2 linked regions of the Thermocoleostomius sinensis A174 genome follow. The protein of the gene in region 2 interacts with the protein of the main gene of each other region in a pairwise test. Links are inferred from orthologs where the notes say so. Each region holds a gene or a part of one and is shown on either strand. Other genes may lie near its edges.

Evidence for each region.
Region 1: the proteins of lysA (region 2) and OXH18_RS17675 interact in binary tests that used the Escherichia coli proteins (3 or more experiments, as listed by UniProt). The link is inferred for Thermocoleostomius sinensis A174 from one-to-one orthologs.

What each region holds. Positions count from the first base shown.
Region 1 is NZ_CP113797.1:4,070,202-4,076,316, forward strand. The notes cover bases 2,335-5,152. They hold OXH18_RS17675 (response regulator transcription factor), read right to left. Parts: upstream 4,211-5,152; coding sequence 3,458-4,210; downstream 2,335-3,457. Other genes in these bases: OXH18_RS17670 (ABC transporter ATP-binding protein), read left to right, coding at 2,335-3,411; OXH18_RS17680 (phytanoyl-CoA dioxygenase family protein), read right to left, coding at 4,394-5,152. Outside these bases: OXH18_RS17655 (ABC transporter substrate-binding protein), read left to right, coding at 1-410; OXH18_RS17660 (carbohydrate ABC transporter permease), read left to right, coding at 407-1,309; OXH18_RS17665 (carbohydrate ABC transporter permease), read left to right, coding at 1,313-2,197; more of OXH18_RS17670, read left to right, coding at 2,320-2,334; more of OXH18_RS17680, read right to left, coding at 5,153-5,278; OXH18_RS17685 (phytanoyl-CoA dioxygenase family protein), read right to left, coding at 5,259-6,115. UniProt on the Escherichia coli protein: Response regulator member of the two-component regulatory system CpxA/CpxR which responds to envelope stress response by activating expression of downstream genes including cpxP, degP, dsbA and ppiA.
Region 2 is NZ_CP113797.1:407,499-413,779, forward strand. Bases 1,388-4,371 are described here. They hold lysA (diaminopimelate decarboxylase), read left to right. Parts: upstream 1,388-2,169; coding sequence 2,170-3,573; downstream 3,574-4,371. Other genes in these bases: rimI (ribosomal protein S18-alanine N-acetyltransferase), read right to left, coding at 1,388-1,955; cdaA (diadenylate cyclase CdaA), read left to right, coding at 3,835-4,371. Also shown: OXH18_RS01660 (ATP-dependent Clp protease ATP-binding subunit), read right to left, coding at 1-1,029; more of rimI, read right to left, coding at 1,359-1,387; more of cdaA, read left to right, coding at 4,372-4,758; OXH18_RS01680 (isoprenyl transferase), read left to right, coding at 4,755-5,510; nitrate/nitrite transporter NrtS, read right to left, coding at 5,599-5,883; OXH18_RS01690 (hypothetical protein), read right to left, coding at 5,892-6,143; OXH18_RS01695 (hypothetical protein), read right to left, coding at 6,220-6,281. UniProt on the Escherichia coli protein: Specifically catalyzes the decarboxylation of meso-diaminopimelate (meso-DAP) to L-lysine. Is not active against the DD- or LL-isomers of diaminopimelate.

The sequences.
Region 1 (6,115 bases), 3.7 Mb from region 2 along the record:
GACCGATGGTGCATGCCCCGGGGCAAGATGGAGCGGGCTGCTTAGGGGGTTGGGGGCTAGGAATCTCCCACACAACGCCACACCCAGAGGAGGCGCTGCAAGTGGTGCGCTTTTTTGCCGGGCCTCAAGGGCAAAAACTGACGGCGCTGGCTAATGGCCATTTGCCGACAATTCGATCGCTCTACAACGATCCAGAGATTGTAGCGCAATATCCCTACTATCCTGATTTGCTGGAAGTGCTAGAACGTGGCGTTTTACGTCCGCCAGTGGCGCAATATGCCCAAGCCTCGGATATTTTGCAGCGCTATCTTAGTGCAGCGTTAACGGGTCGTATGAATCCTGAAGCCGCCATGAAGTCAGCCGCTGATGAAACTCGTCGATTACTAGAGGCAGGAGCCGCCGCATCATGACAAGTACGATTCGATCTCGCGAAAAACGCACTGGATGGCTATTGTTAGCTCCGGCATTGCTGATTTTGGCAGCAGTGTATGCCTACCCCATCGCTCGATCGTTCTGGCTGAGTTTGTTCACACAGAACCTAGGAACCCAGTTGCAACCTGTGTTTAATGGCTTGGGTAACTATGGACGCATGGCTCAAGATGGGCGCTTTTGGCAGACCATCAGTAACACGATGGTGTTTACCATTTCATCGCTGGTGTTGGAATTAATCTTAGGCTTAGCCATTGCGCTGGTGTTGAATCAAGCTTTCAAAGGACGGGGAGCAGTGCGGACGATCGCCATTCTGCCCTGGGCCTTGCCAACAGCACTAATTGCCGCGACGTGGGCTTGGATTTTTAACGACCAGTTTGGTGTGGTCAATGACCTGCTACTGCGGTTGGGGGTGATTGATACTGGCATCAACTGGTTGGGCAATCCGGTTCCGGCGATGGTATCCGTCGTGATTGCCGATGTTTGGAAAACCACCTCGTTTGTGGCCATTTTGCTCTTGGCGGGCTTGCAGTCTATTTCGGGTGATCTTTATGAAGCGCATGCGATGGACGGAGCTACCCCCTGGCAGAGCTTCCGCCAAATTACCCTACCGATGCTGATGCCACAGATTTTGATTGCCACGCTGTTTCGCTTTGCCCAAGCTTTCGGCATCTTCGACTTGATTCAGGTGATGACCGGAGGGGGACCTGGTGGCGCCACGGAAACCGTTTCCATCTATGTCTACGCCACGGTGATGCGCTATCTCGACTTTGGCTATGGAGCCGCACTGGTGGTTGTCACTTTCTTGATTTTGATTGCTGTTGTGGCGTTGGCGGCTCTGTTCTTGTCTAAACTTCGTAGTGCTGCGGGAGAAAACTAGGTTATGACCACCATTACCCCTGCTGATCCACAGGTACAACCTCAATCCAAAGAGTCGAGCTTTCCCTGGCGCAAAATTCTGTTTGCGATCGCCGTTGTCGCCATTGTTATCTTCAGCCTAGCCCCCATTCTTTGGCAAGTATTGACCTCGTTCAAAACCAACGAAGACATTTCGGCGGTTCCCAATGTTTACTTTCCCACTCGGCTGACGCTGCAACATTACATTGAGATTTTTGCCCGGCGCCCCTTTCTCAACTACATGCTCAACAGTGCCTTTGTCGCCATTACTTCAACGCTGTTGTGTTTGCTGCTGGGAACCCCAGCGGCCTATGCCTTGGCGCGGTTGCGCTTGCCCGGAGAGCGAATTGTGCTGGCGATCGTGCTTGTGGTGACGTTGTTCCCATATATTCTGCTGTTTCTAGGGCTGCTGGAAATTGTTCGAGCCACTGGTCTAGCCAATAATTTCCTAGCGTTGATTGTTCCCTATACAGCAATGAACGTACCGCTGACCATATTAGTGATGCGCAGTTTCTTTCAGCAGCTTCCTCGTGACCTAGAAGACTCGGCCAAGGTCGATGGCTATACCACCTGGGGAATGTTGGCCAAGATTCTGATGCCCATGACGGTTCCAGCCTTGGTCACTACTGGTATTCTCACCTTTATTGCCGCCTGGAATGAATTTTTGTTTGCGCTTACCTTCATCACCCGCGAGTCGATGAAGACCATTCCTGTCGCTGTGGCTCAACTCAGCGGCAGTAGCGTCTTTGAGATTCCCTATGGTGCTCAGGCAGCGGCTACGGTGGTTGGGACAATTCCGCTGGTGATTCTCGTTCTCCTCTTCCAACGCCGTATTGTGCAAGGTCTGACTTCCGGCGCGGTGAAAGGATAAGTCAAGAGAGAAAGGATAAAAATCAAGAAGTGAGTTTGATACTTTAGCCTTTTGCTTTCCTACTGCCCCCAGTCTCTAATTCCCAACTCCCAGTTCCTAATCCCTAACCCCTTAATAGAACTATGGCCAAACTTGAACTGATTCACCTCAATAAAACCTATTCACCCAAGATTATTCCCGTTAAGGATGTTAGCCTTAGCGTGGACGACGGTGAATTTTTGACGTTGCTGGGACCTTCTGGATGTGGTAAATCTACCATTCTGCGGCTGATTGCCGGGCTGGAACAACCCACCCATGGCGAAATTCGGATTAATGGTCGTGATGTCACCAATGCTCCGCCGGGCGATCGCAATATTGCGATGGTGTTCCAAAGCTACGCGCTCTATCCGCACATGTCGGTATATGACAACATTGCGTCTGGGCTAAAGCTGAAAAAAGTGCCATCCGAAGAAATTCGAGTCCGCATTGAGCAGGTGAGCGATTTCTTGGGACTAGGTAGCCTGATGCAACGCAAGCCCGGTCAGCTTTCCGGAGGACAACGACAGCGAGTCGCGTTGGGACGGGCGTTGGTACGGCAACCAGATGTGTTTTTGTTAGATGAACCGTTAAGCAACCTAGATGCCCTACTGCGGGAACAAGTTCGGGCGGAACTGAAACAAATTTTTGAGACTCAAAACACGCCTGTTGTCTATGTAACGCACGATCAAACCGAAGCAATGACCCTGTCTACGAAAGTTGCGGTGCTCTATAATGGCGATTTGCAACAACTAGATTCGCCTCGGCGGATTTACACCCATCCTGCGAACCGATTTGTGGCGGGGTTTGTAGGTAGCCCCCAAATGAACTTGTTGGATCTGAGGTGCGACGGCCGGTTTGCGATTTTGGGGAATTATAAGATTCCCTTACCGAACGGACTACAGTCGCCGGGGCATATTGTGTTGGGAATTCGACCGGAGCATGTACGGCTCGCCGATGCGAGTGATAGCCATCCGATCGCTGCAAAGGTCATCTTAAAAGAAAACCTAGGAATGAGTGATTTGATTAGCACTCGTGTGGATGGAGCCGAGAACTTGTTGCTGCGGGCCTTATTGCCCAGCGATCGTCCTTGGCAAGAAGAATCTATCAAACTAACGTTGCCATTAGACGCCATTCATTGGTTCCATCCCGATACGGGCGAACGGTTAAACAGTGAGAACCTACAGGTGGTTCGATAGAACCGCTCGACATCCTCTGGCGAGAAGGCTGCGATCGCTCAGAGGATTAGAGTTCAGAGGGTTCAACATCGTCTGAAGTTGAGGACGCTTGCCCTCCAGTTGTTGGTAGCTCCAGGCAATAACCAGCACCATACACGGTTTTGATGTAACGAGGATGACGAGGATCAGGTTCTAGCTTGGTGCGTAGATGACGAACGTGTACGCGAATGGTTTCAATGTCGTCATTGGGATCGTATCCCCATACCTCTTTGAGAATCTCACTTGGCGATACGGTTTGTCCGTGGCGCTGAAGCAAACAGTGTAACAGTTCAAACTCTAAATGCGTCAGTTTAACAGTGTGATCAAACCAAATGGCTTCAAGCCGCTCCGGCACGAGGGTGAGTGGCCCGAAGTTGAGAATTTCGGTATGTTTCGCCGCTTGAGGAATGCGATCGGTTCGCCGCAGTAACGCCCGCACCCGCGCTAACATTTCCTCAATCTCGAAGGGTTTAGTCAAGTAATCATCAGCCCCAGCATTAAAGCCTTCGACTTTATCTTGAGTTTGCCCCAGCGCCGTCAACATCAACACTGGAATATCGGCCGTGCGATCGTCTCGGCGAAGACGCTGACACACCGTAAAACCATCTACCTTCGGCAGCATTAAGTCCAACATAATTAGATCAGGAATTAGCTGGAGTGCTAAAGCCTGACCTTTAATACCATCTGGCGCTTGGCTCACGTCATACCCAGCCATCTCTAGGTTGACCGCGACCAATTCCGAAATTGCAGGATCATCATCGATGACAAGTATACGAGGCATTTCTACAGGTATTGCGTTGTTTTCATGGATAATGGCTAGCCATTAGGAATCTGTATCGGAATAAAAAGATTCCTGTACAGATTATAAGCAAGGATTCTAAATTCTTTCTAAGCATGTCAAATCTATCAATTTATGTAGAAGATTTAACACTGCTTTTATGCCGATCGGCTGCCAGACCTGCAACTAGCAAATTGCCAAAATATCTGAGCAATATTCCTTGACCATGGGCGATCGAGCGCCTGTGTTCGTCCACAACACTGGGAAAAAGCTGTCGTCTAAGGTAGAACTGTTAGCACAACGGTAGCGGCTGAAAATATAACCCACCCCTGTCCCTGGGGGTTGAAAGCAAGCATTGACCGGCAAGGTGCTGATGGCAAAACTGCGCCGCCATTGATTGGTTGTATTGCATCCAGACCCATGCCACAGGTCGCCATGCAGAAATACACAGCCGCCAGCCGGTAATTCGATTGGCACAATGGTAGAGCGATCGATTTTGGCATCCCGTGCGGCTTGCCACAGTGGTTGGCGATAATCTCCTTCGGGCGCATGCACAAAGCGAAACTGATCGGAGCCAGGCCAGTGATGCGATCCGGGAACAACTTCTAAGGTACCCATTTGTGCCGTGATGGAGTTGAGGGCAATCCAACAGGTGACAATGGCCGCCGGATCAATGCAACTAACGTAGGTAGAGTTGCGATGAAATGCGACTTCGGGTGCGTTGGGCGGCTTTAGCCAACAGCTATCCATCGCCAAGCGTGCGCCAGACCAGCCTGCCAGGGTTGCATTCAGTCGCGCCACCTCAGCCGACAACGACAAACTGGCCACGGTTCGATCGCAGCGCCACAGTCCAACCATCTGCCGCGTTGCATGGGGACGGCTTAGTCCGGGGCGTCCGTGCCATTCATCCGGATAAATGCCTGTTTCTAAGCGGGTAGCAAATAGGGGATCAAGCCGATCGTCAATGTGCTTCACCACCTCAAGGGGCAAAAACCGATCGAGGATGAGAAATCCTTGCTGGCGAAACTGAAGAATTTGCGCCTCGCTGAATTCAATAGGTTGATAGCGCATGATTCTGTGACTCCCCGATTATCCAAGCCTGCTCTCGATCGTCCTCGTCTAAGTCATTTTCCTGTAAACAATAATTCTGTAAGAAGGGCGTGCGGTAGCCATCTTGTTGCCAAGCGATTGGAAAAAAGCTTTCATCCATTGTGTCATCGCCAAAGCGTTTGTAGCGCCCTGGCAAATAGCCACCAGGAACATAAGTGCCAGTAGACTTAAACCGCGCCGTTGAGGGAATATGCGAAATGACCAAACTGCGACGGAGGAAATTGGGCTTGAGGTTTTTACCAGAGCCGTGCCACATGTGCCCATGATGAAAGGCACAGTCCCCTGGATTCAGCGATAATTGCAGAACAGTAGGGGTTTCAATCCCAGCCCGCTTAGCGGCTTGTTCCATCTCGCTGCGATAGCCCCTACTAGTGGCATGAAATTCTGCAACGGTTTGCGATAACGTCCAGCGGTGGGAACCAGGAACATATTCGATCGTGCTGGCTCCAGGCATGGCGGGGCTGAGAGCCAACCAACAAATCACCAAGTCCTGGGGTGTGTGATAGTGGCAGTACATCGAGTCTTGATGATGCGTTGTTTCGGATGCGCCATAGGGTTTCATCCATAGGCTATCGGTTAAGACTCGCGTTCCGCTCCAGCCGCCCAAGCTGGCGCTGATTTCAGCCAACTCGGCTGAAAATACTACCGACGCAAAAGCCCGATCGCTTTTCCAGACATTGCTCATTTGTCCAGATGCTCCCGGTAGTCCCAACCGTGGGTTCCAATACCACTCGTCTGGATAAACACCCGTTTCAAAGTTGCCTGCAAACAGCGATTCCACTCGATCGGCTAAGCGTT
Region 2 (6,281 bases):
TACTGTGGGTTCGCCCACCATCACTGGCTGGAAGCGGCGTTCTAGGGCTGCATCGCGCTCGATGTGCTTGCGGTACTCATCCAATGTGGTTGCCCCAATACACTGCAACTCACCCCGCGCTAAGGCTGGCTTAAGAATGTTGGCCGCATCGATCGCCCCTTCAGCGGCTCCAGCCCCAATCAGGGTATGCACCTCATCGATCACCAAAATCACGTTTCCAGCTTGCCGGATTTCATCCATGATTTTCTTGAGTCGTTCTTCAAACTCGCCGCGATATTTGGTTCCGGCAACCAACAGACCAATATCCAGCGTAACGACTCGTTTGTCTTCCAAAATATCGGGCACATCACCGTTCGAGATGCGCTGAGCCAAGCCCTCGGCGATCGCGGTTTTACCCACACCGGGTTCACCAATCAGGACAGGGTTATTCTTAGTACGACGACCAAGGATTTGAATGACTCGTTCGATTTCTTTTTGGCGACCAACGACAGGATCGAGCTTTCCTTCAGCCGCCATCTGAGTCAGATTAGAGCCGAATTCATCCAGCGTTGGGGTTTTGGTGCGGCCTTGGCTGCCGCCCGTTGACACCTCGGCTGTCTCTCCTAGCATCCGAATGACTTGAGTCCGAACTTTGGAAAGATCTACACCCAAATTTTCCAAAACTCGGGCAGCAACCCCTTCACCTTCACGGATGAGACCTAATAGCAGGTGCTCTGTACCGATATAGTTGTGACCAAGCTGACGAGCTTCTTCTAGAGAAAGCTCTAGAACTCGCTTGGCGCGAGGAGTAAAGGGAATTTCAACCGCTACAAAACCAGACCCTCGACCAATGATTTTTTCAACCTCAATCCGAGCATCTTTAAGATTGACGCCCATGGATTTGAGAACTTTAGCGGCGACACCGGTCCCTTCCCCAATCAGACCCAAGAGGATCTGCTCCGTGCCTACGAAATTATGTCCCAGGCGACGAGCTTCTTCCTGGGCTAGCATGATCACCTTTATGGCTTTTTCTGTGAAGCGTTCAAACATGGCGTTCCTTTATCACCTGGTGCGTGCCGGTACGCTGATTTTAGCATAGGAGAATCCTCAAGCTGTTATGGACGAACAGCAAGTCAAAGGTAGGGATCACCGAAGCTCTTCGCGCGATTTTCCCTAAATTGATTGAGCCGCGTGCGAGGAGAAAACCTGGTGGGAACAGGATTTGGCGTGCATTGATGCTTGCTCAGATGAGACCGGCTCAATAGACGCCAGACCGACACCGGCGAAGGGTGTTTCCGAGGAGGTAGAAAAATTGCTCCCGAAGGGAGATTTTCATAAAAAGACGGTTACAAGTCAAGAGATAGGTCAAAAAACCATGCTTAGGAGTTTGTCATATGGCGATCGCGCCCAACCTGCCAATTGCATTGCTGCAAGCGATCGATTGCTACTCGTCGCCATTGCTGTAGGGTTTTAGAAAAGTCTGGATGCTGCAACCCACCCCGCCACAAAATCAGGGCATCTTCCCCATTGTCTTGATAATAACGCTTGCGCCGTCCTGCTGTCTCAAAGCCAAATTGTTGATAGAGGGCGATGGCCGCTTGATTAGATACTCGCACCTCCAGCGTTGCCCATCTTAATTCTCGTCGCCACGCCGAAGACAGTAGTTCAGTTAAAAGCAACTGTCCTAGCCCTTGTCGCCGATAATCTGGATGGATCAACAGCAGCGTAATATGAGCTTCATCCGCGATCGCCCAGAGACAGCCAAGTCCAAGCAGGAAGTTGGGAATTAGCGCTCCCTCATCTATTTCCTGTTCCCTATTTCCCATTCCTTGAAGAATCAACAAATCGCTGTTGGGGCTTTCCAATTCTCGACGATAACCGTCCAACGTCCATAAACCACCCAAGCAACGGCGATCGAGTTCAACCGCAGCAGACAACCGCTCAGCCGTCAGGGGTTCAATTTCAAGCCTATTCACACCGTTCGCTCACACACTCAATGCACTCATCGAAGCTACACCATCGATGGACTCGATCGATTCATTCGAAAACGTTCAACCTGAGTACAGCCCTCAATTGTACACTGGTTAAATGAATCGTTTATTGAACAAACCTCTGAAGCAGTTTACGCTTACAGGCTAAGGAACGCTGAATTTTTCAGGATAGTTTGACTTTCAAGGATATAGTGTACGAATGATAGTAACCTCTGCGACAGAGGCGGTCACTTCTGGCCGCCAATATTTGCCGACATCTTCACTAGGCTCCGCTGGCTCACCGAATCAATCTCTCCTGCCACTCACGGCGACGGTTAATAAGAACGATCATCTGGAGGTAGGAGGATGTGACGTGCCCAGTTTGGTACGCCGATTTGGCTCACCTCTCTATATCCTAGACGAGGAAACCCTGCGTAGGGCCTGCCGACAGTATCATCAAGCTTTTCAGCGCTACTATCCGGGTGAGTCGCTGGTGATTTATGCCTCCAAAGCGTGGAACTGTTTGGCAGTGTGTGCGATCGTTGCCAGCGAAGGACTGGGAATTGACGTGGTTTCAGGGGGAGAACTCTACACTGCTTTGCGCGCAGGAATGAATCCTGAAGTCATCTATTTTCATGGCAACAACAAATCGATAGACGAGCTACAGTTTGCGGTGGAAGTCGGTTGCACGATCGTCGTAGACAATTGGCTAGAGCTAGAAACGTTGGCAAGGATGCAGGATGCTCTTCAACCCCCAACCCGGATTCTGCTGCGCCTTACCCCTGGCATTGAATGCCACACGCATGACTATATTCGCACTGGACACCTAGACAGCAAGTTTGGCTTTGATCCCGATCAGCTTGAAGATGTATTTGCTTTTGTCAGCCAGCAACCTGCTCTAGAGTGTGTAGGACTTCATGCCCACATTGGCTCGCAAATTTTTGAACTGCAACCCCATCAAGACTTAACAATGGTGATGATGCAGTGGATGAGCAAGGCGGCCACGTATAATCTACCCGTGCGCGAATTAGATATTGGTGGTGGTTTGGGCATTCGCTATACCGAGCAGGATGATCCACCCAGTATTGACGAGTGGGTCCGGGTGATTTGTGAAGGGGTGGTGGCTGCTTGCGAAACCCTTCAGATGCCATTACCAAAACTGATTGCTGAGCCGGGACGATCGCTGATTGGCTCTGCTTGTGTCACTGCATACACCGTTGGCAGTCAAAAAGTAATCCCAAATCTGCGAACCTACGTTACTGTAGATGGCGGCATGTCTGATAATCCTCGCCCTATTACCTATCAGTCAATCTACCGAGCGGTTATTGCCAATCGCATGTCGGCAGAAATGACAGAAATGGTGGCAGTAGCCGGAAAACACTGTGAGTCAGGTGATATTGTCATCAAAGAAGCGCGGCTGCCTCAAACAAAATCGGGTGACACGTTGGTTGTTATGGGCACTGGTGCCTATAACTACAGCATGGCGTCCAACTATAATCGCTTGCCTCGTCCGGCAGCCGTTCTAGTGAATGCGGGTGAAGCCGACGTGATCCTGAAGCGGGAAAGTTATCAAGACTTAATTCAACATGACTGCCTACCAGAAAAACTTGTAGAGAAAGGATGAAGAATTAAGCCAGAGGGATGAAGAAGACAGCTTGCAGTGGAAGATAGATGATGAAGGGGTTCTAGGCTAGAAGAGTTTTGAGTATTGAGTGTTGAAGTTTGAACTATCTTTTTTGACCAGCAAGCTTCACGATTAAAAATGCAAGACTTTATCGATCCTTTACCTCGAATTAGTTTGGTGTTCGATAACGCTCACATAAGTCATCGGACCTCCCGGTTAAGTTTTCATCCTTCTGATATCACTTAAGCCAGAGTCGAGCAGATGGGATCTCTGTTGGAGCAATTGCTGAAAGATCTGGGTTGGACTTGGTCCTTGCCATTGCTCCGTGCGATCGATGTGGGGTTAGTCCTGCTACTCACCTACATGCTATTGGTCATTATCGGTGAGCGGCACACTCTCTGGATGGTCAGAGGGTTAATTATCCTGATGTTGTCCTCGGTCTTAAGTAGTATTTTAGGGCTAACGTTGCTGACCTTTGTTTTAGAGAAACTTGTGATTGGTTCGGCTGTGGCGATGGCCTTTATTCTTCAAGCCGAATTTCGCCGTTTGCTAGAACAACTGGGACGCGGAGAAGTGCTTCAACTTTTTCAACCTAGCCGCCGAGCAACGCCCAAACCCGATAGTGTGATTGACGAGATTGTGGACGCAGTTAAAGAACTTTCTCAAAACCGAACGGGCGCATTATTAATCTTAGAAACCGATCGCCCGGTGGATGAGCGAGATTTTTCGGTTCCTGGCGTTCGGCTAAATGCCGAAGTTTCCAAAGAGCTACTGCAAACGATCTTTCAGACCTCTACCCTGCTTCACGACGGAGCCGTTTTTATCCGTGGCTCACGGGTGATATCAGCCGGAGTGATTTTGCCAATTTCCGATCGCACGGCTTCGCGACAGTTGGGAACGCGCCACCGAGCCGCGATGGGAATTACCGAGCGAGTCGAAAATTGCGTATGCGTAGTTGTATCTGAGGAAACCGGATCAATTTCGCTGGCAGAAGGGGGCAATCTAAATCGACCCCTAACAAGCAGTAAACTGAGGGAACTATTGCGGGAACGTTTTTCCCCTTCGGTTGATCCAGAACGGGTGGCTCCTTTGCGCAGTCTTGGTCGCAAGTTGAGTGCCCGCATGATCTTGCTGTTTCCACGTCTTGTTCGTTCTAAATCATCGGCTTCTCGGGAGAAAAAATGACTGTCAACCCAACCATCCAACGAGAGTTACCTGCTGACTTGGTCCGCGATCGCCTACCCCGGCATGTAGCGGTCATTATGGACGGTAATGGTCGCTGGGCCAAACGGCAGGGCTTACCTCGGATTATGGGGCATCGGCGCGGCGTGGATACGTTGAAAGATATGCTGCGCTGTTGCAAAGATTGGGGAATTTCAGCCCTAACTGCCTATGCCTTTTCTACGGAAAACTGGGGACGACCGTTAGAAGAAGTTGATTTTCTGATGACACTGTTTGAACGCGTCCTGCGTCAAGAACTGCGAGAAATGATGGCCGAGGAGGTACAGATTCACTTTGTGGGTAATTTAGATGCACTGCCCAAATCGCTGCGAGAAGAAATTCAGCGATCGATGGCAGAAACCCGCAACAATACGGGCATTCGGTTTACCGTAGCAACCAATTACGGCGGTCGCCAGGAAATTATTCAAGCTTGCCGAGAAATTGCCACCAAGGTGCAGCAAGGGCATTTGCAACCGGAACAAATTGATGAAGCTCTATTCGAGCGCCATCTGTATACGGCTGGGCATGCCGACCCGGATTTGCTTATCCGCACCAGTGGCGAAATGCGCATCAGTAACTTTCTGCTGTGGCAAGTGGCCTATGCAGAACTGTATGTCACTAATACCCTTTGGCCCGATTTCGATCGTAACGAGTTTCACCGAGCCTTGAGTGCCTATCAACAGCGCGATCGGCGGTTTGGCAAGGTTAAGGTCTGAGCAGGTTTTGGGTCATCCTATCGGCTCAACCCAATGAAAGGAATGACCGCATCGTAGCGGTTGAAATGAGGACATCTGTGCCAAGCACCTACTGCTGCGATCGAGCAGTGAATTGGCCGTGAATGCTGACGGCATATGGCACCAAGTAGGTTAAGCACGCAGAAATCCAACGCTCTTTGGTCATTTTCCCTTTAACCAATGCCATTCCATGATTGATGGTGAATAACAAAGACCCGATAACCAAGGACACCCGAACGGCAGTCTTTGCCAACTTCGGATCGCTCAGGCTTGCCAGATAGCCCCTCATCTGCTTCATTCCCTTGTCCCAACCGCATACATCTTGAAAGTTATACAGTCCAGAGGTAGATGTCATAAAACCTGCTACAGCCTCTCAAGGTCATGCTTAGCCACTCGGTCTCGTGCTTCAACTTGATCTGTAGCTTGGTTTGTCTCCTCAGGTTCTTGAGTATCTACCTCACCCTCTGCTTCTAACCAAGGAGAATCGTAATGATTCCAAGGCAGAATTGGGTTATTCGGCAAGTTGCGAGTCAGAACTGTAATGTTCTTCATGTCGGGCTTAGGCAGCTTCACACGCTCGGCAGAACTTGCAAAATATGCGCTTCTAGGACTCATAGGTTAGACCTAATCGACAATTGGGACTGGTTCGAGGTTGGGTTTGAGATGTTTAAGACTCAAGCTAGCCCCATGACTAAAGTATACTCTTCTGTCCCAAAACCGCAAACAGCATCACTGAAAGGACATGGCTCAAGG